DNA from 3 places in the Ruania zhangjianzhongii genome. Region 3 is predicted to be linked to each of the others. Evidence: riboswitches for the same ligand, from Rfam matches in the RefSeq annotation. Region 3 holds a riboswitch; each other region holds the start of a gene.
The links. Region 3 has a riboswitch for S-adenosylmethionine ahead of FU260_RS03555 (DUF1737 domain-containing protein). Riboswitches for the same ligand answer to the same signal wherever they lie in the genome.

Region 1: linked by a shared signal. The riboswitch ahead of FU260_RS09115 (LLM class oxidoreductase) and the one ahead of FU260_RS03555 (DUF1737 domain-containing protein) in region 3 are both predicted to bind S-adenosylmethionine.
Region 2: linked by a shared signal. The riboswitch ahead of FU260_RS04180 (hypothetical protein) and the one ahead of FU260_RS03555 (DUF1737 domain-containing protein) in region 3 are both predicted to bind S-adenosylmethionine.

What each region holds. Positions count from the first base shown of each region.
Region 1 is NZ_CP042828.1:1,946,033-1,953,622, forward strand. It holds gene glsA (glutaminase A) at 1-579, opposite strand, end outside; gene FU260_RS09110 (flavin reductase family protein) at 609-1,166, opposite strand; SAM riboswitch class IV at 1,293-1,408, shown strand; gene FU260_RS09115 (LLM class oxidoreductase) at 1,671-2,714, shown strand; gene FU260_RS09120 (glutamate-5-semialdehyde dehydrogenase) at 2,805-4,118, shown strand; gene FU260_RS09125 (SGNH/GDSL hydrolase family protein) at 4,326-5,072, shown strand; gene FU260_RS23555 (hypothetical protein) at 5,225-5,386, shown strand; gene nadD (nicotinate-nucleotide adenylyltransferase) at 5,452-6,093, shown strand; gene FU260_RS23560 (hypothetical protein) at 6,090-7,590, shown strand, end outside.
Region 2 is NZ_CP042828.1:890,317-897,906, forward strand. It holds gene FU260_RS04165 (sensor histidine kinase) at 1-266, opposite strand, end outside; gene FU260_RS04170 (hypothetical protein) at 275-1,342, opposite strand; gene FU260_RS04175 (NAD(P)/FAD-dependent oxidoreductase) at 1,550-2,752, shown strand; gene FU260_RS04180 (hypothetical protein) at 2,749-3,228, opposite strand; SAM riboswitch class IV at 3,267-3,385, opposite strand; gene FU260_RS04185 (RNA polymerase sigma factor) at 3,836-4,378, shown strand; gene FU260_RS04190 (Gfo/Idh/MocA family protein) at 4,544-5,578, opposite strand; gene FU260_RS04195 (Gfo/Idh/MocA family protein) at 5,588-6,442, opposite strand; gene FU260_RS04200 (hypothetical protein) at 6,558-7,590, opposite strand, start outside.
Region 3 is NZ_CP042828.1:764,305-771,894, forward strand. It holds gene FU260_RS03540 (hypothetical protein) at 94-813, shown strand; gene FU260_RS03545 (hypothetical protein) at 1,089-1,280, shown strand; gene FU260_RS03550 (helix-turn-helix transcriptional regulator) at 1,434-4,331, shown strand; SAM riboswitch class I at 4,467-4,565, shown strand; gene FU260_RS03555 (DUF1737 domain-containing protein) at 4,559-4,855, shown strand; gene FU260_RS03560 (rhodanese-like domain-containing protein) at 4,852-5,265, shown strand; gene FU260_RS03565 (O-succinylhomoserine sulfhydrylase) at 5,262-6,488, shown strand; gene upp (uracil phosphoribosyltransferase) at 6,609-7,247, opposite strand; gene FU260_RS23995 (UBP-type zinc finger domain-containing protein) at 7,384-7,590, opposite strand, start outside.

The DNA of each region.
Region 1 (7,590 bases), 1.2 Mb from region 3:
GGTGCACTGGCGCAGGTAGGTCTCCAGAGCGGCAGTGGGGCGGCTCTCGATGATGCCCACCGAGCTGAGCAGGTAGGCCAGGGCGTGGTTGCGGTCGCTGTTGCGCAGCTCGGACTGATAGGCGCGGGTGCTGCGGCGCAACCGGCGCCCGGCGAACGCCGCGTAGGTCTCGTCGATGCGCTGGATCGCTGATCGCCCGCCGGAGCCCTTGATCATCGAGACCACGGCCAGCGCCCCGGCGTTGATCATCGCGTTCGCCGGTCGTCCGGTCTCCGGGTCGAGGGAGATCTCGTTGAACGGGTCGCCCGAGGGTTCGACGTCGATCTTTGCGTCCACGGACTCGATGCCGAGGTCGGCCAGCACCAGACCGTAGCTCAGCGGTTTGGACAAGGACTGGAGGGAGAACTCCTTGCTGGTGGTGCCCACCTGGTAGACGTAGCCGTCCACGGTGGCCAGGGCGATGCCGAAGTCGTCCGGGTCCACCGCACCGCGGGCCCCGATGCGATAGGGCGTACCCTCGCGCAGCTGCGCGATCTGGTCGTGCAGCTGGTGCAGGTAGGCGGTGATCGGAGACTCCATGAGGTGAGCCTAATCACCTCAGTGGCTCTCTACAGGCGGGTGTGCGCGCCGATGCCGTGGTAGGTGCGGTCGTGGTAGACCAGCGGCCGCTCGGCCCGGTCGATCTGGGCTTCCAGAGCGTGCAACGTGACCAGGTGGCTCTCCCCAGTGCGGACCCGATCGACCACCCGCGCGCGCAGCCACGCGGCGGCATCGGTCAGCAGCGGTTCCCCGCCGGGTAGCCGCTCGGCAGCCACCCCGGCGAACCGGTCCGTGCCGCGCCGGGCGAACTGGGCGGACAGGTGCGCACTGGCCGCATCCAAGAAGTGCACCAGCACGGTGTCCGCCTGCCGCAGCGCCTGCCAGGACGAGGAGCTCGAGGCGATGGCGAACGCGAGCATCGGGGGAGTGGCCGAGACTGAGATCACGCTGGTCGCAGTGAACCCGACGGGGCCGTGCTCCGCGGCCAGCGTGATCACCGCGACGCCGGCCGGGTGCTGGCGGAATACGCGCTTGAAGTCCTCACCGGCCAGCTGGTCGCCCGGTGCGCCGGCAGTCTCGGGCGCTGTGCCACCCCGGGCACTGTCGGACTCACTCAGTGCACTCACACCGCCACGCTAACCCGGGCCCGGCGGGCCTTGGCACGGGTGGTGGCGCATCTCACTTCGTGGGCGCGGATCGACACCTACTGATTGTTGACACGTCATCCATCGTGTCCGTAGAGTGTTGGTGTAGGTCTTGAGCGTCAATCAGATGGCCCCGGCCGGTTGACCGGCAACCCTCCACATGCGGTGGGGTGCCCCGGGTGACGACCTGGCCCCGTTCCTCTCCGGCGGGGCAAGCGCAGCACCGCCAGCGTTGCGGTACGAGTAGAAGGAACAGCACAGCCATCATGAACCAGGCCCAGCAATACGTGCCCGTCCTGCACGCCGCTACCTGCCTCATGTGCTGTTGCTCCATGCCGGCCTGAGCCGAACCTCATCCGGTGCCCCGGGCGTCTCGCCCCTCGGCCCCACCCCTGGTTCGCGCGTCGCACAAGGCTGACGGAGTGACACCGTCGGCGTGCCTCAGCGCAGCTGGGCCTTCCGCTCCTCTGGTTGCAAGGAACTCCCATGGCTTTCACGCGCTCACACCTGTCCGAGACCCGCACCGACTCCGTCGCTACGGAACCGGCGCCCGCCGCCCAGCCTCGAGCCGCTCGGCTCGCCCGCTCGCGCCAGCAGACCTCGCTGATCGCGCTCGACCTGTCCGGTGCCGGTGCGCCGCGGGAATGGCGCCGTGCCGCCGACTCCGACGCCGAGTCCTTCATCATGGGCCGGTTGGCCGGTCTAGCTTCGTTGGCCGATAACGGCGGCGTGGACCTGATCACCCTGGACGAGACCTTCCACGCTGCCGGTCTGCGCCGTCGCGATGACTGGCTCGACGGTGCGGTGGCCGCCTCCCGACTGTCCCGGCACACCACCGCAGCCACCCTGGTGGCTGCGGTGCCGCTCGGGCGTTCTCGCGCCGATCACGTGGCCGGGGCGATCGCCAGCGTGCACCGGGCCAGTGCCGGCCGTGCCGGGTGGCAGCTGGAGACCGGCGGGGGGCTCGCCCCCCGCGCGGTGGATTCGGTGATCAGTGCCTGGGGGGAGCGTTCGGCCCGCCCGCAGGTGGTGGTTCCGGTGCGAGATGCCGTCGACGGCGAGCTGGCGGCCGCCCGAGCAGATGTCGCCCGGCTCTCTGTGGCCACGTTCGAGGAGGCGCACGCCGCACGGACTGCGATCCGTCAGGCGGCCGCAGACTGGGGCCGGGACCCCGATGAGATCCGGGTTCTGGTGGACGTGCAGACCGTGGTCTCTGCCGACCGGCCGAGCGCGCGAGCCCGGTGGGACCTGCTCACCTCGTTGGAGACGCTGCCGCGGGCGGTCCCACTGCGTTCGCTGGGCACTGCTGCGGACCTGGCCGACCTGTGGAGCTCCTGGGTGCACCGCGGCGGCGCCGACGGGTTCACCGTGATCCCAGCCTCGGTGCCCACCGATGTGGCCGCGCTGGTGCACGAGGTGGTTCCGGCCCTGCAGGCGCGGGGGCTGCGCAAACCGCGCCGAGCGGCGGTGGACCGCCCGGCGACCACCCGCCGCACCGCCGCCCGGGCGACGGCGCGCGCCCGGGTCTGAAGCCGGCCCCGGGGGCCCGGTCTCCGGCGGTGCGCAAGCCGGCCTGAGACGGCCCGGCGGTCGAGGCGATCCGCGGCCTATCCTGGGAGGATGAGCGTGCAGACCGATCAGCGCCCGGGCACCGACGAGGGCGAGGAGCAACAGGCCCAGGCCGGCGTGCAGGAACTGGCTGTCCAGGCTCGGGCCGCCGCCCGTGCACTGCGCAGCGCCACCACTGCCACCAAGAACACCGCGCTGGAACGGATCGCCGACGCGCTCGTGGCCGCGGCACCGCAGATCATCGCCGCGAACGCGATCGACACCCAGCGTGAGTCCGACGCCGGGATGAGCCCGGGCCTGGTGGACCGGCTCCGGCTGGACGAGGCCCGCATCGCCGGTATCGCCCAGGCCGTGCGCGAGCTCGCCGCACTCCCGGACCCGGTCGGGGAGGTGGTCCGCGGCCAAAGTCTGCCGAACGGCCTGACCGTGCGCCAGACCCGGGTACCGATGGGTGTGGTCGGGATGATCTACGAGGCTCGCCCGAACGTGACCGTGGATGCCGCGGGACTGGCGTTGAAGAGCGGTAACGCCGTGCTGCTGCGGGGTGGATCGGCGGCGCAGGAGTCAAACGCCGTGATCGTGGCAGTGCTCCGCGAGGCGCTGGAATCCACCGGTCTGCCCGCCGCTGCGGTGGCGACCGTCGATCCCTACGGGCGCGCTGGCGCGCGGGCGCTGATGCGCGCTCGCGGACTGGTGGATGTGCTCGTTCCACGTGGCGGGTCCGGGCTGATCCAGACCGTGGTGCGGGAGTCGATGGTGCCCGTGATCGAGACAGGGGTGGGCAACTGCCACCTGTACGTGGATGCCGCTGCGGACCTGGAGCAGGCCTTGCCGATCCTGATCAACGCAAAGACGCAGCGGGTCGGCGTCTGCAACACCATCGAGACCCTGTTGGTGCACGAGCAGGTGGCGGCCGAGTTCCTGCCCTCTGCATTGGCCGCGTTGACCGCCGCGGGGGTGCACATCCACGGCGATGAGGCGACCGCAGCGCTCCTTCGGGCCGATGCCACGTTCTCTCCGGCTACCGACGAGGACTGGGGCACCGAGTACCTCAGCCTGGATCTGGCGGTACGCGTGGTGCCAGACCTGGACGAGGCGCTGGAGCACATCCGCACCTGGTCCTCCGGGCACACCGAGGCGATCTGCACCACCGACCTGCGCGCGGTGCAGCGGTTCACCACCGAGCTGGACTCTGCCGCCCTGATGGTGAACGCCTCCACACGATTCACCGACGGCGGCCAGCTCGGCCTGGGCGCCGAGCTCGGCATCTCCACGCAGAAGCTGCATGCTCGGGGCCCGATGGGTCTGGCCGAGCTGACCACCACCACCTGGATCGTGCAGGGCGACGGGCACGTGCGCCCCTGATCGCTCATTCGCCGACGGCTGCCGACGATCTTCGAGCCCAGGCGATCGCTTGAGTACCGATTTGCAGGTGGAGTACCGGAAATTCGGTACTCCACCTGCAAATCGGTACTCAAGCGGTTCGGGGTTGGACTGCCCGGCTGCGCGAGTCGGCTCCGGCAGGGAGACTGGGCAGCAGCAGACCATCGCCGACAGGGAGGGGACTCGCCGATGGCACGACCGGTCCGGTCCGCCAGGCAGCGCAGACTGCCCACCCCGCCGGCGCTGGTGCTGCTTCTCGGACTGCTGTGGGCGCTTGCTGGATGTTCCTCGCCCGGCACAGAGGGGGAGAGCGCCTCTTCTGGCACCGAGCAGACCACCGGCGCGGAGCAGACCACCGGAACCGATGCGGCCACTGGCAGCGATCAGGACGAGCTGAGCATCGCGGTGGTGGGTGACTCGATCACGCAGGCCTCGGCCACAACGTTCGCCCCAGGTGAACTGAGCGAGGACTCCTGGGTGAGTTACGCCGTCGGCGATCCGATCGAGCTGGCCGGCGGCTGGGCGCGCTGGGGCGCGACGACGGCCGAGATGGCCGCCCATGCCGGCCCGGTGGACGCGGACGTCCTGGTGATCCTGGCCGGCACCAACGACCTGGCGGTGGGTACGGAGACCGGCCAGGTCGCCGCCGATCTGCAGCGGATCGCGGACACGGTGGGTGCCGACCAGGTGCTGCTGTGCGGTGTGCCGCCGATCGATGCCCGGCCGGAGGTGGTGCCGCCGTTCAACGAATTCCTGACCGAGACGGCTGAGGCGAACGGCTGGGCCTGGGTGGACCCGGCGGCGGGCATCCGCACCGACGGGACGTTCGCACCGGGGATGAGTGTGGACGGCGTCCACCCCACCCAGGCGGGTGCCACCCAGATCGGCACTGAGGTGCGGGAAGTGTTGCTGGCCGAGTTCGGTTCGCCGGGCTGAGCAGCCCAGTGACCGATCCGCGGATGTGTGCGTGGCCACGCCGCTGGTGCCCGGCGGACATGCGACACTAGGAGGGGTGCACTGCCGGTGACCAGCATGGTCGCAGCGGTGCTCAGGCAGACTAGACAGATGGACATGAGAGGACGACGCCGATGAGCAGCTCCTTGCTGACCGTTGCCGCCGAGAGCGGCGAGCATGCTGCGCAGGGACTTTCGCCGATCGGGTTCGGTGTGGTGACGTTCGCGATCCTGGTGTCCCTGCTGTTGGCGACGCTGGCGCTGCGGAGCTTGAGCACACGGCACCGCAAGCGCTGAGATGGCCGGGAGACTGAGCCGGCTCAGTTGGTCACTTCCGCCACTCTCCGCAATGAGGTCACGCGATGATCAGTTCTGAGCGCACGCCCACCCGGGTGGGCATCATGGGCGGTACCTTCGATCCGATCCACCACGGCCACCTGGTGGCTGCGAGTGAGGTGGCGGACGAGTTCGACCTGGATGAGGTGGTGTTCGTGCCGACCGGTGCGCAGCCATTCAAGCTGGATCGGCCGGTGACCCTGGCCGAGCACCGCTATCTGATGGCTGTGGTCGCCACGGCATCGAATCCACGGTTCGGGGTGTCCCGCGTGGACATCGACCGGCCCGGCGTGACCTACACGATCGATACGCTGCGGGACCTGCAGGGGGAGTACCCGAACGCCGAGTTGTTCTTCATCACCGGGGCGGACGCCCTCGGGCAGATCCTGTCCTGGAAGGACGTGGACGAGCTGTGGCAGCTGGCGCACTTCGTCGGCGTGACCCGGCCCGGGCACCGGCTGGACACCGAGAACCTGCCCAGCGGGGAGTACTCGCTGCATGAGATCCCGGCGATGGCGATCTCCTCCACCGACTGCCGGGAGCGGGTGCGCGCCGGTAAACCGGTGTGGTACCTGGTACCGGACGGTGTGGTGCAGTACATCGGCAAGCACGGGTTGTACAAGGACCCGGCGACCTTCCACCAAGGTCCCAAGGAGGTGCAGGTGTGACACAGCAGCCACCGACGCCGCCGAGCGGGGAGCGACGTCGCCGGCGGGATGCTGAGCGCAAGGCCGCGCAGGCAACCGGAGAACATGAGCTGAACCAGCCGATGTCGCGGCGGGAACGGCGAGCCCTCGACGAGGCGCTGGCCAGTGGCGCGCTCGAGCTGACCCCGGACGGCGAGTACGCGCCTACCGGTGAGCTGCCGGTGACCACGACCGGGCAGCACGTGCTCTCCGGGTTGGACAGCGGGCGCTCCGCTGACTCGGCCAGCTCCGGCGCGGAAGCGAGTGTTGTCGAGGCCAGCGAGGCGTCGGCGCAGCCCGCGGGCGATGCTGAGCCCCCGCGGGTGGCTGAGCCCTCACCGGCGGCCGAAGTGCCGGAGCGGCACAGCTGGCGCGATACCGCGCAGGAGGTGGACGCGTTGCGTCCGCCGCCCACGATGGACAAGATGCCCGACGGCGGAGCCTCCGGGGATGGGGATACCTTGCCCGGCGCTGGGGGTGCTGCTGGTAGCGCCGCTTCTGCTCGTAGCGCAGGTTCTGCCGATAGCTCCGGCTCAGGGGCGTCTGAGCAGGCTGGTGCGTCGGCTGGTTCTGCAGAATCCGCTGACGATCCGGCCGATGCCGATGCCGATGCCGATGCCGATGCCGATTCTGACACCGACACCGACTCCGACACCGACACCGGCATCGGGCAGGTCTCCCGTCGTTCGCTGCGCGCGCGGCAGGCGGACACCGGTGCCAGCGCCCCGGAGCGGCCCAGCGAGCGCACGGCGACCGGCCGCCGCCCGGCGATCCGCCCGCCGGCCAGCGCGCAAGGCACCCGCACAGTGGACGCCACCGGGGAGCTGACCTCGATCCAACGCGCTATCCGGGACATCAACGCTGCACCGGAGGAACTGGGTCACCTCCCGGCGGTGGAGAACGTGGCCGCAGACGAGGCGCCCGCTGACTCCGATGACGTCGTGGCTGCTAGCCCGGTGTCGGCTGGGAGTCCTCAGACGCCCGTGGCCGCTTCCGGTGAGACCTCGAGCGGGGCCAGTCCCGCGGAACCGGAGGAGACCGCTTCCGCTGAAGCGTCGAGCGGGGCCAGTCGCGCGGAGCCGGAGGGGACCGCTTCCGCTGAAACCTCGAGCGCCGACAGCCCGGTCACGAGCGCCACCTCCGCCGGTTCGTCCGATGAGGACGACGCGGACGACGCGGACGCCGAGGACGAGGAGGAAGTCGACGACTCGTTCGACATGAGCCCGCGCTGGCCCAGCCTCGCCGCGGTGGCCGCTGCTGAGGGTGCCACCACCGAGAGCTCCGCCGGAGAGGATGTCGCACCTGAGCCGGCCGCCGACGCAAGTGACGATCCGGCCGCCGATGATCCGGCTGCCGCCGGTGCGAGTCCGGCGGAGGCCAGGGTCGCTCAGAGCTCAGGGAGTTCCCCGGAGCAGACCGAGAGTGCGGAGGATGCCGCCGCCGACGAGTCGGACGATGCCGAGGAGGACGCCGACGACG
Region 2 (7,590 bases), 130 kb from region 3:
AACAGCACCAGCACCAGCAGCGCCGCCGCGGCCACCAGGTACGCGATCACCGGGGACCGCCGCCGCCAGAGGATGCACCCGTGCAGCACCAGCAGGCACCCGGCCGCCACCGGCACCACCGGCTGCGGATTCACCGCACTGCGCAGCAGGCTCGCCGACATCGGGCCAAGCACCACCGCAAGCAGTACGGCCAACGCGGCGTCGGCGACCATGGGGCGGGCGAGGAGCGCATCGAGCGTCGCTCCGCGGCTGGCAGGGGCGGTCATCGGCCCCATTATCGACTGTCACCGCTGAAGTACAGGCCGTGGCCACGCCGGAGCAGGTAGGCCAGCGCGGCCACGGTCAGTGCCGCGGCCCAGATCGGCCAGAGCATCTCCGGCAGCCAGGCACCCAGCTCCGTCTCCGCGCCCGGAGGGCCGATCTGTACACCGGCAATCACCTTGCGGATGTACATCAGGCCCGCCGCCGCGATCGGCACCGCCACCGCCAGTGCGGCCCACGCCGGCCCTCGAGCCGGGATCTCCCGGCCACGCAGCACCGGGACCCACCGGGGCCAGACCTCACCCCACCGCTGCACCAGGCCAAGGGTGAGTACAGCGCCGATCAGGGCGAGCGTGCCCAGACCTGCACCGATCGGAGTGATCTCGCTGATCGTGGCCAGGAACTCCTCACTGATCCCGACCGGGACACCGAGCAGCCAGCCGAGCCGCGTGGTCGCATACCCGATCGGCACGACCATCGCCACGGCCACCGCCACCCGACCGACCCGCAGTGCACGAGCCGGATCGACGTTGTGCAGGCGCGCCATGACCTGGCGCATCCCGAGCACGGTCAGGCTCACTCCGGCGACCATCATCAGCAGCAGGTTGACCGCGGGCCAGTTCGCCATCGCCGCGATAGTCGCACCGTCGATGCTGCCAGTGGCCAGCGCCACCAGCATCACCGGGAGGTAGCCCATGGTCATCAGGATCCGCACGTCGGTGAGTACCACGGCCAGCACCAGGCCGGTGATCACGGCCAGCACCGCGGTGGCCCGGTCGGTGTGCCCACGTACCAGCCGGAGGGTGAGGATCCCCATCCCGACGGCGATCCCTGCGATGGTCAGTCCGCTCACCAGGGCGGTGGTCTGGTCGAGCAGGCTGGTCGCCGGAATGAGCGTGCTCTGCCCGGCGAACGGGTATCCCGGGCCGCCGAACGCCCAGACGATGCCGAGCACGGCGTAGGCCAGCGACCAGGCGCCGGCGACCAGCGCCGGGAGGCGGCCGCGCCGGTCCGTGGTGAGGCGGACGGAGGGCGCCCGATCACGGCCGGCGCGGCGTGGAACAGGGGTGGTGGTCTTCATGTCTCCACCCTCGCGACCGGCCGCCGGTGGGCACATCGTCACCGAGTACCGACCCCGTCCTCCGCAGGAACGACCCGCACCCACCGGCGAGGCTGACCCATGCCGCGAACTCGTGTGATGTCGAACCCGGTGTCAGAGTGGGGGCAGCGCTCCGCTCCGCCTCCGACCACGGAGCAGCCGGGGCGCGCCGATCCCTAGGAGAAGAAGATGACCCATGTTGACCTGCTGATCGCCGGGGCTGGACTGGCTGCCGCATCGCTGATCGACGAGCTCCGGGATCGGGGCGACGACCGCTCAGTACTTCTGGTGGGTGACGAGGGCGAGCGCCCCTATGAGCGGCCACCGCTGTCCAAGGAGGTACTGCTCGGGCAGGAGCCGGTGGAGTCGGCCTACGTGCACGATCTAGCGCACTACGAGACCCACGGCGTGCAGACCACCTTGAGCGACGCCGTCGCCGGTATCGCCCCGGACAGCCGGAGGATCCAGCTGGCTTCCGGTACCGAGGTGGGCTATACCGATCTGGTGCTCGCCACCGGCGCCACCCCGCGCAGGCTGCCGATCGACGGGATGGATCTGCCGGGAGTGCACACGCTGCGCCGGATCGGTGATGCCGAGGCGATCAAGGCGACCTTCGGCGAAGGCAGGCGTCTGGTGGTGATCGGTGCCGGCTGGATCGGCCTCGAGGTAGCCGCGGCCGCCCGGCAGGCGGGTACTCAGGTGACCGTGCTGGAGGCGGCAGACGTACCGTTGCAGGCCACGATGGGTGCCGAGCTCGGGAGCTACTTCGCTCGGCTGCACACCTCCCGCGGCGTGGACCTGCGCACCGGGACCGCCGCAACCGCGATCGAGGGTGCGGACCGGGTCACCGGAGTGCAGGTCGACGGAAAGACGCTGCCGGCCGATACCGTGCTGGTGGCAGTCGGCGCGGCCCCGAACACCGGACTCGCCGAGTCGGCCGAGCTGGATGTGGAGAACGGGATCCTGGTGGACGAACGGCTGCGCGCGGCGGACCACATCTACGCGATCGGGGACGTGGCCCATGCCGTGAACACCGCACTCGGGCAGCGGGTGCGGGTGGAGCACTGGGACAACGCGATCCGGCAAGGCAAGCTCGCCGCGAAGGTCTTGATCGGCACCGACGAGGTCTACGACTGGCAGCCCTACTTCTTCACCGACCAGTACGACCTGGGGATGGAATACGTCGGTCGTGGACTGCCGGAGGACCGCGTGGTGATCCGCGGTGAGCTTGAGTCCGGGGAGTTTCTCGCCTTCTGGCTGCGCTCCGGGGTGCTCACCGCCGCGATGAACGTCAATATCTGGGACGTCTCCGATCAGCTGCGCGCGCACATCGGCCGCGAGATCGCACCGGAGCGGCTCGCCGATGAGGCGGTTCCGCTGGCCGACCTCTAGCCGGCCGCGCCAGGGCGCAGATGATCGAGGGGGAGTGCACGTCCGGTGTGGTTGTCCACCGCGGCCCTTCTCGGCTCGGCGTGCCAGAGGCTCGGGTGGGCCGGTGCGGGAACGGCACCGGAACCGTCGCGGTGCACCACGTTGAACCAGCCTGCGGGTGAGCCCAGCACGTGAAACTGCTCGTGCAGCCGCACCGGCGCCCCAGGGCAGAGCACGTCGGTGAGGGCGGTGTGGGACCAGATGCGGGGGTGGGCCTCGGCGTCGAGATAGCTCAGGTGCAGCCAGCCACTCTGCATCCCGCGGAGGACGGCGTCCCGCCAGCCCCACGGTGTCTGCGCCACCAGCTGGGCCTGGATGATGTGAACCCGGTGGCCGGGCCGGTAGCTGGTGCAGCGCGGCTCGACGCACTTCGTGGGTGCGGCGGCGGTCTGCGGGGTGTTGGCAACGTTCGCCATGTTCCCGGTGTTCTCCGGCATGGTCGTACTCCACGTGGTCGTGGCTCCCGGCGCCGCCGGGACCCGTCGTGACGTTGGCCGGACGGCCCGCGCCCAGGTCTTCTCCGGAAGGCACCGTGCCAGGTGGCGCGGTTGCCGCTCGACCACGTCCGGAGGCGTGCGGCCGAGGCTCTTGACCAGTGGGATCGAGGGTAGCTCGAGGGCCCGACATCGACGGCGGAGCGGTCCTGCACCAGGTGTGCGTCAGTGGGTGGTGTCTGGACCCAAGGGTGCCCGGCCCTGCAAGCCGGCGGGCCGGAAGCGGCGACTCGTGGACCCGGTAGCCGCCGAACGGGTCGCTACGGGGTGATTTCGACGCGCCCGGTACGTCAAAACGACACCACAGCTCGATGAACGCCGAACGCGCGAGCCCCCACTCTCTGCGGAACGACCCCCGGTGGGTGTCCTCGCATCGGATGGTGGAGTGGACCACCACGATGGGCGCTGACCTGCGCACACGCTCACGCACCACATCCATGACCCACACCCTCCTGCACTAGTGCGCCATCCGGGCCCCGTGCAACGATCGGGACCGCGAGGACATAGACACGATGAGGTCTGTGGTCGAGCGGAATCCGGGGAGGTGGCGATGACCGACGCCGAGGAGGCCGGCGCACCGCCCCACCCTGCCCGCGCCGGGGGAGTGCGCGAGCGAGCCTGGTTCGACGACCTGTTCGCCACGCATGTGGACGCCCTGCACCGATACTTCGTGCGCCGCGGCGCCGGGCCGGATTCCGAGGACCTGTGCGCCGATGTGTTCGCCACCGCATGGCGCCGCCGCGCCGACCTGCCGGACGAGCACGAGCTGGCCTGGTTGTACCGGACAGCGGGCTACCTGCTGGCGAACTTCCGGCGCAAGGGTCGGCCCGAACCGATGGAGCACCTGCCCGAGGACGACGACAGCGAATACGCTGCCGACCCGGCCGACCTTGCCGTCGAAGACGCCTTGGTGCGGGAGGTCCTCGCCCAGCTCAGCGCGAAGGACCGTCAAGTGCTGCTGCTGCACGCCTGGGAGGGGCTCGACGGCGAAGGGTTGGCGCACGCTCTTGGCCTCACCAGGGGTGGAGCGGCCGCTGCGCTCTCCCGGGCGCGAGCGCGGCTCCGTCGGGCATGGCGGGAGCAGGCCGGCTGAACGTCGCGCTACCGGTCGCGGGGGTCAGGACTGGCTGCCGACCGCGAGGGGGTAGGACTGGCTGCCGACCGCGAGGGGGTAGGACTGGCTACCGACCGCGAGGGTCAGGGCCGGCCGGCCCGGGGCGTGCTCGCACTCGACGAGCACGCCCCGGACCGGGTGCGGTCATCGCGGCTGGACGGGACGACCGGTCCGGGCCGAGGTGTACGCCGCCTCGATGAACGCCACGGCGGCGCGCGCTTCCGTCGAGCGGACCAGCGGCGGAGCGCCGGTGGTGACCGCGGTGACAAAGTCCGTCAGCTGACCGAGCTGCTGGTCCACCGGTTCGAACTCGGGGATGTCGGCGCCGTCCTGGGTGATGAGGTGGGTGAACTTCTCCGAGAGCGTGACTGCGGTGCCGCCATCGCCCATCACCGCCACCCGCAGCGGCAGGTTGCCGTACGCGGTGGTAGTGGCCAGGAAGGTGAGCATGGCGCCGCTGGTGAACCGTGCGGTGATCGTGATGGTGTCCTCCACCTCGATCCGCTCGTGCGCGAGCAGGCCGCTGTGCGCGTAGACCTCTTCGACGTCGCCGAGCAGCCACAGGGCCAGGTCCACCAGGTGCACGCCCTGGTTCATCAGCGCGCCGCCGCCGTCCAGGGCCCAGGTGCCGCGCCAGGCGCCGGAGTCGTAGTACTCCTGGGTACGCCAGAGGGCGATCTCGATGCTCGCTGCGGTCGGCCGGCCCAGTCGCCCGGACCTGATGGCCTCGTGCAGGAACTGGTTCTCCGGGGCGAACCGCCGCTGGCTGACCACGGACAGGGTCTTGCCGGAGGCCTGCTCGGCGGCGATGATGCGGTCCGCAGCGTCCACGGTGACGTCGATCGGCTTCTCCAGGAGCACATGCTTGCCTGCTTCCAGTGCGGCGATAGCGACGTCGGCGTGCAGACCCGAGGGGATCGCGATGATCACCGCGTCGACATCGTCGCTGGCCAGCAGGGCGTCGACGGACGCTGCCACCGGGGCGCTCAGGTCGGCCCCGACCGCCTCGGCCGCCTCGGTGCTCGCATCGGCGATAGCGATCAGCTGTGCGGGCGAGGCGTCGGACTGCAGACGCTTGATGTGCGCCTTGCCGACGACCCCGACGCCGATGACGCCGAGACGGAGCCGGTCGGTGGGTGCTTGCGCTGTGGACGTGGTGGTAGTGGCAGGTGTAGTCACGGGAGGTCCTTACTCGTTGGCGAGGGCGTCGGCGATCGCGCTCAGCACCACGATTGGGCTGAGCAGCTCGGCGGCAGACATCGGGGAGCTGCCGCCGGAGATCGCGTCGACGAAGCGGGCCACCGACGGGGCGTTGTAGTCCGGGCCGAGGACCAGCTCGCGGGCAGTGACGCTGTCGGTGCGGGTGGCGACGGCGTAGAACGGCACGCGGACGCCGTCACCGGGCACGACGAAGGTGAAGGAGACCTCCACGCCGGCGATCCGGGTCAGCGCCACAGTGGTGTCGCCGTGCCGGGAGAGGTGCACCTGCACGGAGCCGGGCTCGACGGTGGGGTTGCCGACGATCTCCAGTGCCGCCTCGACGTGGTGGATGCCGTAGAAGAACAGACCCGAGTACGGGCTGTCCGGATCAGCCGGGCCGATCAGGCTGAGCTGACGCAGGGACTCGGTGCCACCCTCGCTGACCTCCGCGATCTGCGGCAGAAAGCGCAGTGCGGAGCTGGACAGCAGCACCGAGCCCGACTCCTGACCCGCGGCGATGATCGCCTGGGCGTCCTCGACGCTGGTGGCGAGGGGCTTGTCCACCAGCACCGGCATCCCGGCCCGCAGCAGCGGTTCGGCCTGCTCGCGATGCAGTGCTCCGTCCCGGGTGGAGATGATGGCGGCGTCGACCTTGCCGATGAGATCCTCCGGCGCGTCCACGATGTCCAGCTCGCCGCCGGCCGAGAGCTTGTCATTGCGCTCGGAGGCGCCGCCGGCGAGTGCGGCAGCACGGAAACCGGGGTGGCGGGCCTCCGCGTTGAGGAACCGGATGAAGTGGTCGGTGTGGGAGTTTTCCGTGCCGATGAAGCCGATGCTTGTCACGGGCGAGCGATCCAATCACGATCGGGGATGAATAGAACTAGCCTGGCTTGCAATCGGTTGCACGTCAAGCCTCTTCGGTGACGAATCCGTCGCCACGATCTCCGCCAGCGGTCGGCTAGCCCAGGGCGAGCATGGTGCCGTCCCGGAGCACCACCGTCAGTGTGCCGGTCACAGCGGCACCGACGATCGGCTCGGAGAACCGCCAGCGGCCGGTCTCGGCGCCGTCGGTGTCGAGGCGGACCAGGAGCCCGTGATCGGCCAGGGCCAGGTAGCCCTCGCCGGGAAGTGGGATCACCTGCAGCACCCGGTCACCGATCGGAGTGCGGAACCGGGGAGCTCCCTCGACATCCAGCGACCAGACGTGGAAACCGCTGGTACCGAGCACGATCTCGGCGCCGACCGAGTCGTGAAAGATGCCGCAGCGCAGGTCGTTGACCTGGCCGCCGACGTTGTACTCCCAGACCGGGTCGGGCCGGTCCCCGGAATAGGTCACGGCACTCACGAGGCTCTGCTTGGTCCCGTACACCACCAGCGGTGCAGCCTCGTCGGACAGGTGCACGCCGACGCTGGTGAAGCCCGGCCCCTCCGCAGAAGCGCCCCGGTGCTCGACGTTGTCGTCCCAGATCGAGGTATTGAAGTATTCGAGCGCGAAGGCGCCTTCGTCGACACCGTCACCGTCCAAATCGGCGAACACCGCATCCTCGATGCCGTAGTAGTACAGCATCATCTCGTTCTGGATCTCACCCGCGAAGTCCACGGTGTAGACCCAGCGGAACTGGGTGCCGACCATCAGCGACGGCGCCCGGTCCTGACCGTTGACATAGCCGGTGCGCACTGCGGTGATGCCGAGCAGGTTGCCCTTGCGCTCGCGGCGGCCGGGGTCGTCGGGGATGGCGCACACCCAGCGCTGGGTGCCGTCGCGGTTCAGCGCGTGCACCCGGTAGTCCTCGGTGGCCACCACGATCAGCTCATCCTGGTCGTGGACGTGGTGGGTGATCTCGTTCACCCTGCCCTGCACGGCTGCGGTCCACTGCGGCGTGCCATCGAGGCTGACGGCGCTCACCTGACCATCGGCGGTCCCGGAAAGCAGCAGCGCGGGCGCTGAACCGGTCGCCGGGATCTCGGTCATCTCGGTGACCGTGCCGGCC
Region 3 (7,590 bases):
GTTACTGTACGAGTGGGCCGTACAGGCGGCCGGGTTCCGAATATCCGGCCGATCAATGCCTGGTGCGCGCAGGGAGACTAGGGAGACAAACAGGTGAAGACTTCGACAGTGCGTGGCGTGCGTTCCGCGGTTGCTGCCAGCGGTGTCGCGCTGCTGATGTTCGTGGCCGGCTGCGGTGGCTCGGACGATGCCGGCGACGGTAACCGCGACGAGCAGTCCGCCGAGGCCGACGCGAACGGCGAGGAGCCGGCGGAGGACGACTCGGCCGCCGAGGAAGAGCCCGCTGAAGATGACGCGGCCGCCGACGAGGAGCCGGTGGAGGACGACTCGGCCGCCGAGGAAGAGCCCGCTGAGGACGACGGCGGTTCCGATGCGGCCGCATCCGGTGCGGTCGCCCCCGGTGACGACTTCGACCCCTGCACCGTGGTCGATGCTGCCGGCGTGTCCGACGCTGTCGGCTTTGAGGTGGAGGACGGCCAGTCCGACGAGCTCATGGGCGGCATGAACTGCACGTTCGTGGGCACGGGCGGCGACCCGACCAGCGTGCTGGTGCAGTGGATCCCGGTGGAGACCGAGCTCGACGTGATGATCGAGAGCGTGGGGTCCACGTACGACAACATGAGCGACCCGGAGGAACTGGACCTACCCGGTGCTGCGGATGCACGCGGTTTCACCGCTGAGGTGATGTCGCAGGAGGCCGCGGTGGTCTTCTCCCAGGTCGACGGCGGCGTGTTCCAGGTGATGGTGATGTCCCCGGACGGCACGGTGGAGGGCGCCACGGCGCTGACCGAGCTGACCCTCTCCAGCATCTGATCCATAGTGTTCGACTGAAGGGCCGCCGCCGGGGACACCTGGCGGCGGCCCTTCCGCATGTCCACAGCCAGATGTGCACAGCGAGAGGTGCGCAGCGAGGTGACGCGGCGCACGCCTTACCCGTGACGTGGTGTGCGTGCTCACACCCCTTACCCCCGAACAGGGGAGGGAGCGGGAGAAGGTAAGGCCCGCCGTCGTGATCCGGCGTGATCGGCTGATGCCGGGAGCGTGTTCCTCAGCGGAAGTGTGGAGGCACTACCACCGAGGAGCACGCCATGGACACCTACGCTGACGGCTACACCAACTACCGGGCCGACCTGGAATACCGGCGCGAGCAGCTCGTGGCCGGCCTCGACGCCGGTCGCAAGGCGCGCCGGAACCGGCGCAGCCTCCGCTCGATGCTGACCAGCGCCACACCCGCGGGCAGCAATCGTCCGGCTCGCAGCCACTTCGCGCGCAGCGCCTGACCACCCACCGACATTGCTCGTCGATCCGGTTGCCCACCCTGGCCAGATCGACGAGCAATCTCGCCTGATGAGCCGGGAGGAGTCCGCGAGGTGATCGAAGTGTTACCTCAAACCCGTGGGGCCGCGTCCGTGCCTCATGACAAGATGCGCCCTGTGGCACAGGTCGGCTCGCAGATCGCGTTGGTGGCGCGCACCGAGGAGCTCGCGCGCCTGCGGGAGCTCTGGCAGCGGTGCCGCACCGGCTCGGCAGCGGCCGTGCTGCTCCCCGGTGAAGCGGGGGTCGGCAAGACCCGCCTGGTGTGCGAGTTCTCGGCGCTCGCCGAAGCCGACGGCGGGCTCGTGCTCACCGGGCACTGCGTCGGCCTCGGTGAAGCGGCGCCGCCCTACCTGCCCGTGGTCGAGGTGCTCGAACAGGTGCGGGATGTGGACCCCGCTCTGCTGGCCGAGGCCCCGGTGCTGACCAACCTGGTCTCGCGTTCCGGGAGCGAGCGGGACACCAACCAGCTCCAGCTCTTCGATGCGTTCCTGGCCCTGCTCACCGCGCTCGCTGAGAAGCGCCCGGTGCTGCTGGTGGTCGAAGACCTGCACTGGGCCGATGCCTCGACTCGGGACCTGCTCACCTTCCTGCTCGCGCGGATGTCCGACGAAGCGCTGACCGTGGTGCTCACCTATCGCTCCGACGAACTGCACCGCCGACACCCGCTGCGCCCCCTGGTCACCGAGCTCGGCCGGATGCGCAGGGTGGAACGGCTCACCCTGGAACCGTTCGAGCCGCAGGACGCCCGCGACTTCATCGGGGCACTGGCGCGACTCGAAGGGGAGGCGGTAGCGGAGTCGCTGGTCGCCGAGATCGCCGAGCGTTCGGAGGGGAATGCGTTCTTCGCCGAAGAGCTGTTTGCCGACGGCGGTGGTTCTGCGATGGCCGGACCGCTCGCCGATGTGCTGCTCGGCCGGATCGAACGTCTCGGTGCGGACGCCCAGCGGGTGGTCCGGGTGGCGTCGGTGGCCGGGCAGAGCCGGGTACGGCACTCCACCATGCTCGCGGTCACCGGCCTGGACGAGGACACCCTGGAACCTGCGCTCCGAGAGTGCGTGCACCACTACGTGCTCGTGGTGGCCCCGGACGAGACCTATGAGTTCCGGCACTCGTTGCTGCGCGAGGCGGTCTATGCCGACCTGCTGCCGGGGGAGCGACGCCGGGTGCATGCAGCGTTCGTGGACCTCCTCGGCCGGGCCCAGAACTCCGGATGGCGCGGGGCGCAGGCACACCATGCCACCGAGGCGAACGATCTGCCCACTGCCCTGCTGGCGCGGATCGGTGCCGCTGCCGATGCGCAGCAGGTCGGTGCTACAGCGGACGTGCTGCACCACCTGGAAGGCGCGCTCGCACTCTGGGAGGCGGTACCGGACGCCGCGGAGCTGACCGGCACCGGTGAGCTTGCCTTGATGATCCGCGCAGCGGACGCCGCCGTCGCTGCTGGGCGAACTGAACGAGCGCGAGCGTTCCTGTCCTCGGCGCTGGAGCTGGCCGACGCCGGAACGGACCCGGTGGTCCAGGCAGCCGTGCGCCGGCGGCTGGCCAAAGTCCACTATGCCGATGACGACCTGGACGGCGGACTGCCCTGGATCGCCCAGGCGTGGGAGCTGATCCGGGATACCCCACCGAGTGCAGAGCGAGCCTGGGTGCTGGCGACCCGGGCGTTGGAAGAGGTCCTGGGGAACCGCGCCGATGTGGCCGAGGAGGCAATCGCCGACGCCCGCGCCGTGGGGGAGGCCGGTGCCGAGGCGGACGCGTTGATCTCGCTGTCCTTCCACCGATTGCGCTCCGGGGACCACGAAGGCGCGATCGAGGTGCTCGACTGCGCACGTGCGCGTGCGCAGGAGACCGGTGCCTTCGAGGTGGAGTTGCGGGCCTACTTCAACCTGACGATCGGGGAGTTCGAGGCCGGGCGCGTCTCAGTTGCGGCGGAGCATGTCCGCCGGGGCCTGCAGCGAGCCCGGGAGGAGGGGCTGGTCTGGGCGACCTACGGCCGGGAGCTGGCCTGGATGGCCGTCCAGGTGCTGTACGCCCAGGGTTCCTGGGACGAGGTGGCCGAGCTCGCCTCACCGCCGGGGGAGCAGGCCCCGGACTGGCTCTCGATCGTGCTGCACGCGTCCGCGGCGATGCTCGCGGCCAGTCGCGGGCAGTGGGAACAGGTCGAGATGCGGCTGCGTTCGGACGTGCTGCGCCGCCACGACGGCGAACCCGCCAAGGTGCTGGCCTATGCGATCGCCGAAGTGGGGACGTGGCAGCACCGCGGCCGGGAGACCACCGACCAGCTGGAGCGGATGATCGCCGAGGTTCGGGCCAGCGAGGACAGCGTGCCGATGTCCCTGCTGCGGATCGGCGCACTCGGCATCTCCCTTGCTGCCGATACAGCGGCCCGCGCCCGCCAGGTGGGGCAGACCGAGGCGGAGCAGGAGGCCCGGGCCGCAGCGGACAGGTTCGCCGCGCAGGTGGCCGACGCCCGCGAGCACAGCACCACCCGCGCCCAGGACTGGGGCCCGGAAGCGCGTGCCTGGCTGAGCCGCGCCCACGCCGAGGAGACCCGAGCGCGCGGTGAGCAGGACGTGGCGGCCTGGACCGCCGTCGTCGACGCCTTCGGCTACGGCGATGTGTACCAGCGCGCCATCGGCCAGTACCGCCTCGCCGAGGCCCTGCTCGCCCACGGCCGCACCGAGCCGGGCGATGCCGCGCTGACCGAAGCGCTGACCACCGCTCGTCAGCTCGGCGCCCAGCCGTTGACCGGTGCACTGGAATCGGTGGCGCGGCGGTACCGCCGCCCGGTAGCCGGGGTGCGGATGGTCTCGGCAGACGTGCTGACCCCGCGGGAACGGTCGGTGCTGGAGCTGGTGGCCCGCGGGCTGACCAACCGGGGCGTCGGCGCCGAGCTGTTCATCAGCGAGAAGACGGTCAGCGTGCACCTGAGCCGGGCGATGGCCAAGCTCGGCGCGCACTCGCGCACCGAGGCGGTCGCATTGGCGCTGCGGGACGGCCTGATCGACACCTGAGGTGGCCCGGCCGCAGGGCCCATTCCCGGGGCCCGACTGCCGGGCCCGCCTCGGCCGGTGCCCTGATCTCCCGGTCGCCGTCTCGCAAGGCAGAACGGGTCTTCAGCACCTGGCGGCACCCCTTACGATGGTTTCGACCCATCCAGAGCAGCTGAGAGATCTGGCTCGTTGACGCTGCAGCAACCTCGCCCGGCGAAGGTGCTACCGCCAGAACCGATGGAGGAGAGATGAGTGACGCTGGCCCGTCCACTGCCCCGCCCGGGCATCGCTACCGGCTGCTGACCGGCCCCGACGACGCCACTTTCTGCGCTCGGGTGAGTGACGCCCTGGCCGAGGGCTACCAGCTCTACGGGTCGCCGTCCCTGACTTTTGACGGCGAGCGGGTGGTCGCGGCCCAAGCCGTGCTCTGGCCAGGCCGGGCCACCCAGGCGGGCGCCGCCGACGCACCACCAGCCCCGCACGCCACCACCAACCCCGCGGCGGCCCCCACCACCACCAGCCCCCAGAACGGAGACGACCGATGACCTACACCGGAGACCTGACCCCCACCCAGGCCTGGGAGCTGCTGCAGCAGAACCCCCACGCCGTTCTGGTGGATGTGCGCACCCAGGCCGAGTGGTCCTTCGTCGGCGTGCCAGACACTGCCGAGATCGGCCGCCCGGCGGTGTTCGCCGAGTGGAACACCTTCCCGGACGGCGCTCGCAACCCGCAGTTCCTCGACCAGCTCGCCGAGGCGGGCATCACCGGTGAGGAGCCGGTGCTGTTCCTGTGCCGGTCCGGGGCCCGCTCGATCGCCGCCGCCGAGGCCGCTACCGCCGCTGGGCTGGGACCGGCCTACAACGTGCTCGACGGGTTCGAGGGCGCCACCAACACCGACGGGCACCGCGGGGACGCCGGCTGGCGCGCCGAGGGCCTGCCCTGGAAGCAGTCATGAGCGACCCGCGGCCGATCTCCCGGCTGCCCGAGGGGCTCGGCCCGGACACCCTCGCCATCCGCGGGGGCCAGCAGCGCACCGAGTTCGGGGAGACCGCTGAGCCGATCTTCCTCACCCAGGGCTACGTGTACGAGCATGCCGCCGATGCCGAGGCGGCGTTCGCCGGTGAGGCGGACCGGTTCATCTACTCCCGCTACGGCAATCCGACCGTGTCCGCGTTCGAGGAGCGGATGCGGCTGATCGAGGGCGCTGAGGCCTGCTACGCCACCGCCACCGGGATGTCCGCAGTGTTCACTTCGCTGGCCGCACTGGTGAAGTCCGGCAGCCGGATCGTGGCCGGGAACGCCCTGTTCGGCGCCACGTTCACCGTGCTGAACCAGATCCTCGGCAAGTGGGGCGTGCAGACCGACTACGTCCGCGCGCACGTGCTCGCCGACTGGGAGGCCGCGCTCGCGACCCCGGCGGACGTGGTGCTGTTCGAGACCCCGTCCAACCCGATGCAGGACGTGGTGGACGTGGCCAAGGTGAGCGAGCTGGCCCACCGGGCGGGCGCCGTCGTCATCCTCGACAACGTGTTCGCCACCCCGGTGCTGCAGAAGCCCCTGGAGCTCGGCGTGGATGTGGTGGTCTACTCCGCTACCAAGCACATCGACGGCCAGGGCCGGGTGCTCGGCGGCGCGATCCTCGGCACCCGGGACTACGTCGAGGGACCGGTCAAGCAGATTGTCCGGGCGACCGGCCCCACGCTCAGCCCGTTCAATGCTTGGGTGCTGCTCAAGGGCCTGGAGACGCTGTCGCTACGGGTGCGCGCCCAGTCCGCCGCGGCGCTGGATCTGGCCCGGTGGCTGGAGGAGCAGCCGCTGGTGCGCGGGGTGCGCTACCCGTTCCTGGACTCCCACCCGCAGGCTGCGCTCGCCCGGGAGCAGATGAGTGGCGGGGGCACCGTGGTCACGCTGGATCTGGATCTCGACGGCGATCCCTTGGTGGTCAAGGAGCGCACCTTCGCGTTCCTGGACTCGTTGCGGCTGGTGGACGTCTCGAACAATCTCGGTGACCTGAAGTCACTGGCTACTCATCCAGCGACCACCACGCACTCCAAGATTGCCCGCGAGGACCGGTTGGCGGTGGGGATCACCGACTCCACGGTGCGGCTCTCGGTGGGGCTGGAGGACCCGGTGGATCTTCGCGCGGACCTGACGCAGGCCTTCGCCGCACTCAGGTAGCCGACGCCGCCAGATCCGCAGCCCTCCAGACAGGTGTCTGAGTACCTCCCGGACATCGGAGGACCGAATATTCGGCCCTCAGATGTCCAATCGGTACTCAGACACGCGTGTAGCGGTGGCTCAGTCCACCACGCCGTAGAGCCGGTCGCCGGCGTCGCCCAGACCCGGGATGATGTAGCCCTTCTCGTTCAACCGCTCGTCCACAGCCGCGGTGACGATCTGCACATCGGGCCGGTCGCCCACAGCCTCCCGCACCGTGCGCACACCCTCCGGCGCGGCCAGCAGGCACACCATGGTCACGTCCTTCGCGCCGCGTTCGAACAAGTACTCGATCGCCGCGACCAGGGTGCCGCCGGTGGCCAACATCGGGTCGAGCACGTAGCACTGCCGTCCGGCGAGGTTGTCCGGGAGCCGGTTGGCGTAGGTGAACGCCTGCAGCGTCTCCTCGTTGCGCTGCAGGCCGAGGAAGCCGACCTCGGCAGTGGGCAGCAGCCGGGTCATCCCCTCGAGCATCCCCAGGCCGGCACGCAGGATCGGCACCACGATCGGTCGCGGCTCCGCCAGCGCGACGCCGGTGGTGCGTGCTATCGGGGTGTCGATCTCCACCTCTTCGGTGCGAATATCCCGAGTGGCCTCGTAGGCGAGCAGGGTGACGAGCTCCTCGGTGAGCTGGCGGAAGATCGGTGACGGAGTGCTCACATCGCGGAGCACGGTGAGCTTGTGGGCGATGAGCGGGTGGTCGGCGACGTGCAAGCGCATGGGCACAGTGTAGAAGGCACGATGCGATGAGAGGGTGCCGGCGGTGGCCGCCCACAGTGGGTGCCGTCGGTCGGCGGGTTCGGTGGCCGGCAAGAGTGGTACCGGCAGAGGGTGCCGGCTCAGCCGGGTAGTGCGGTCAGTCTCCCGGCGCGTACGACGGTGCCGGTGCTGCTCCGGCCACCCGGAAGACCAGGGAGTCCGGGTAGCACCACCACCAGTTCTCACCCGGCTCGAAGGAACGGACCAGCGGATGATCTTGATTGCTGTGCCAGTGCCCGGTGGCGTGCTGGCCCGGGGAACTGTCGCAACACCCGACGTGCCCGCAACTCATACAGATGCGCAG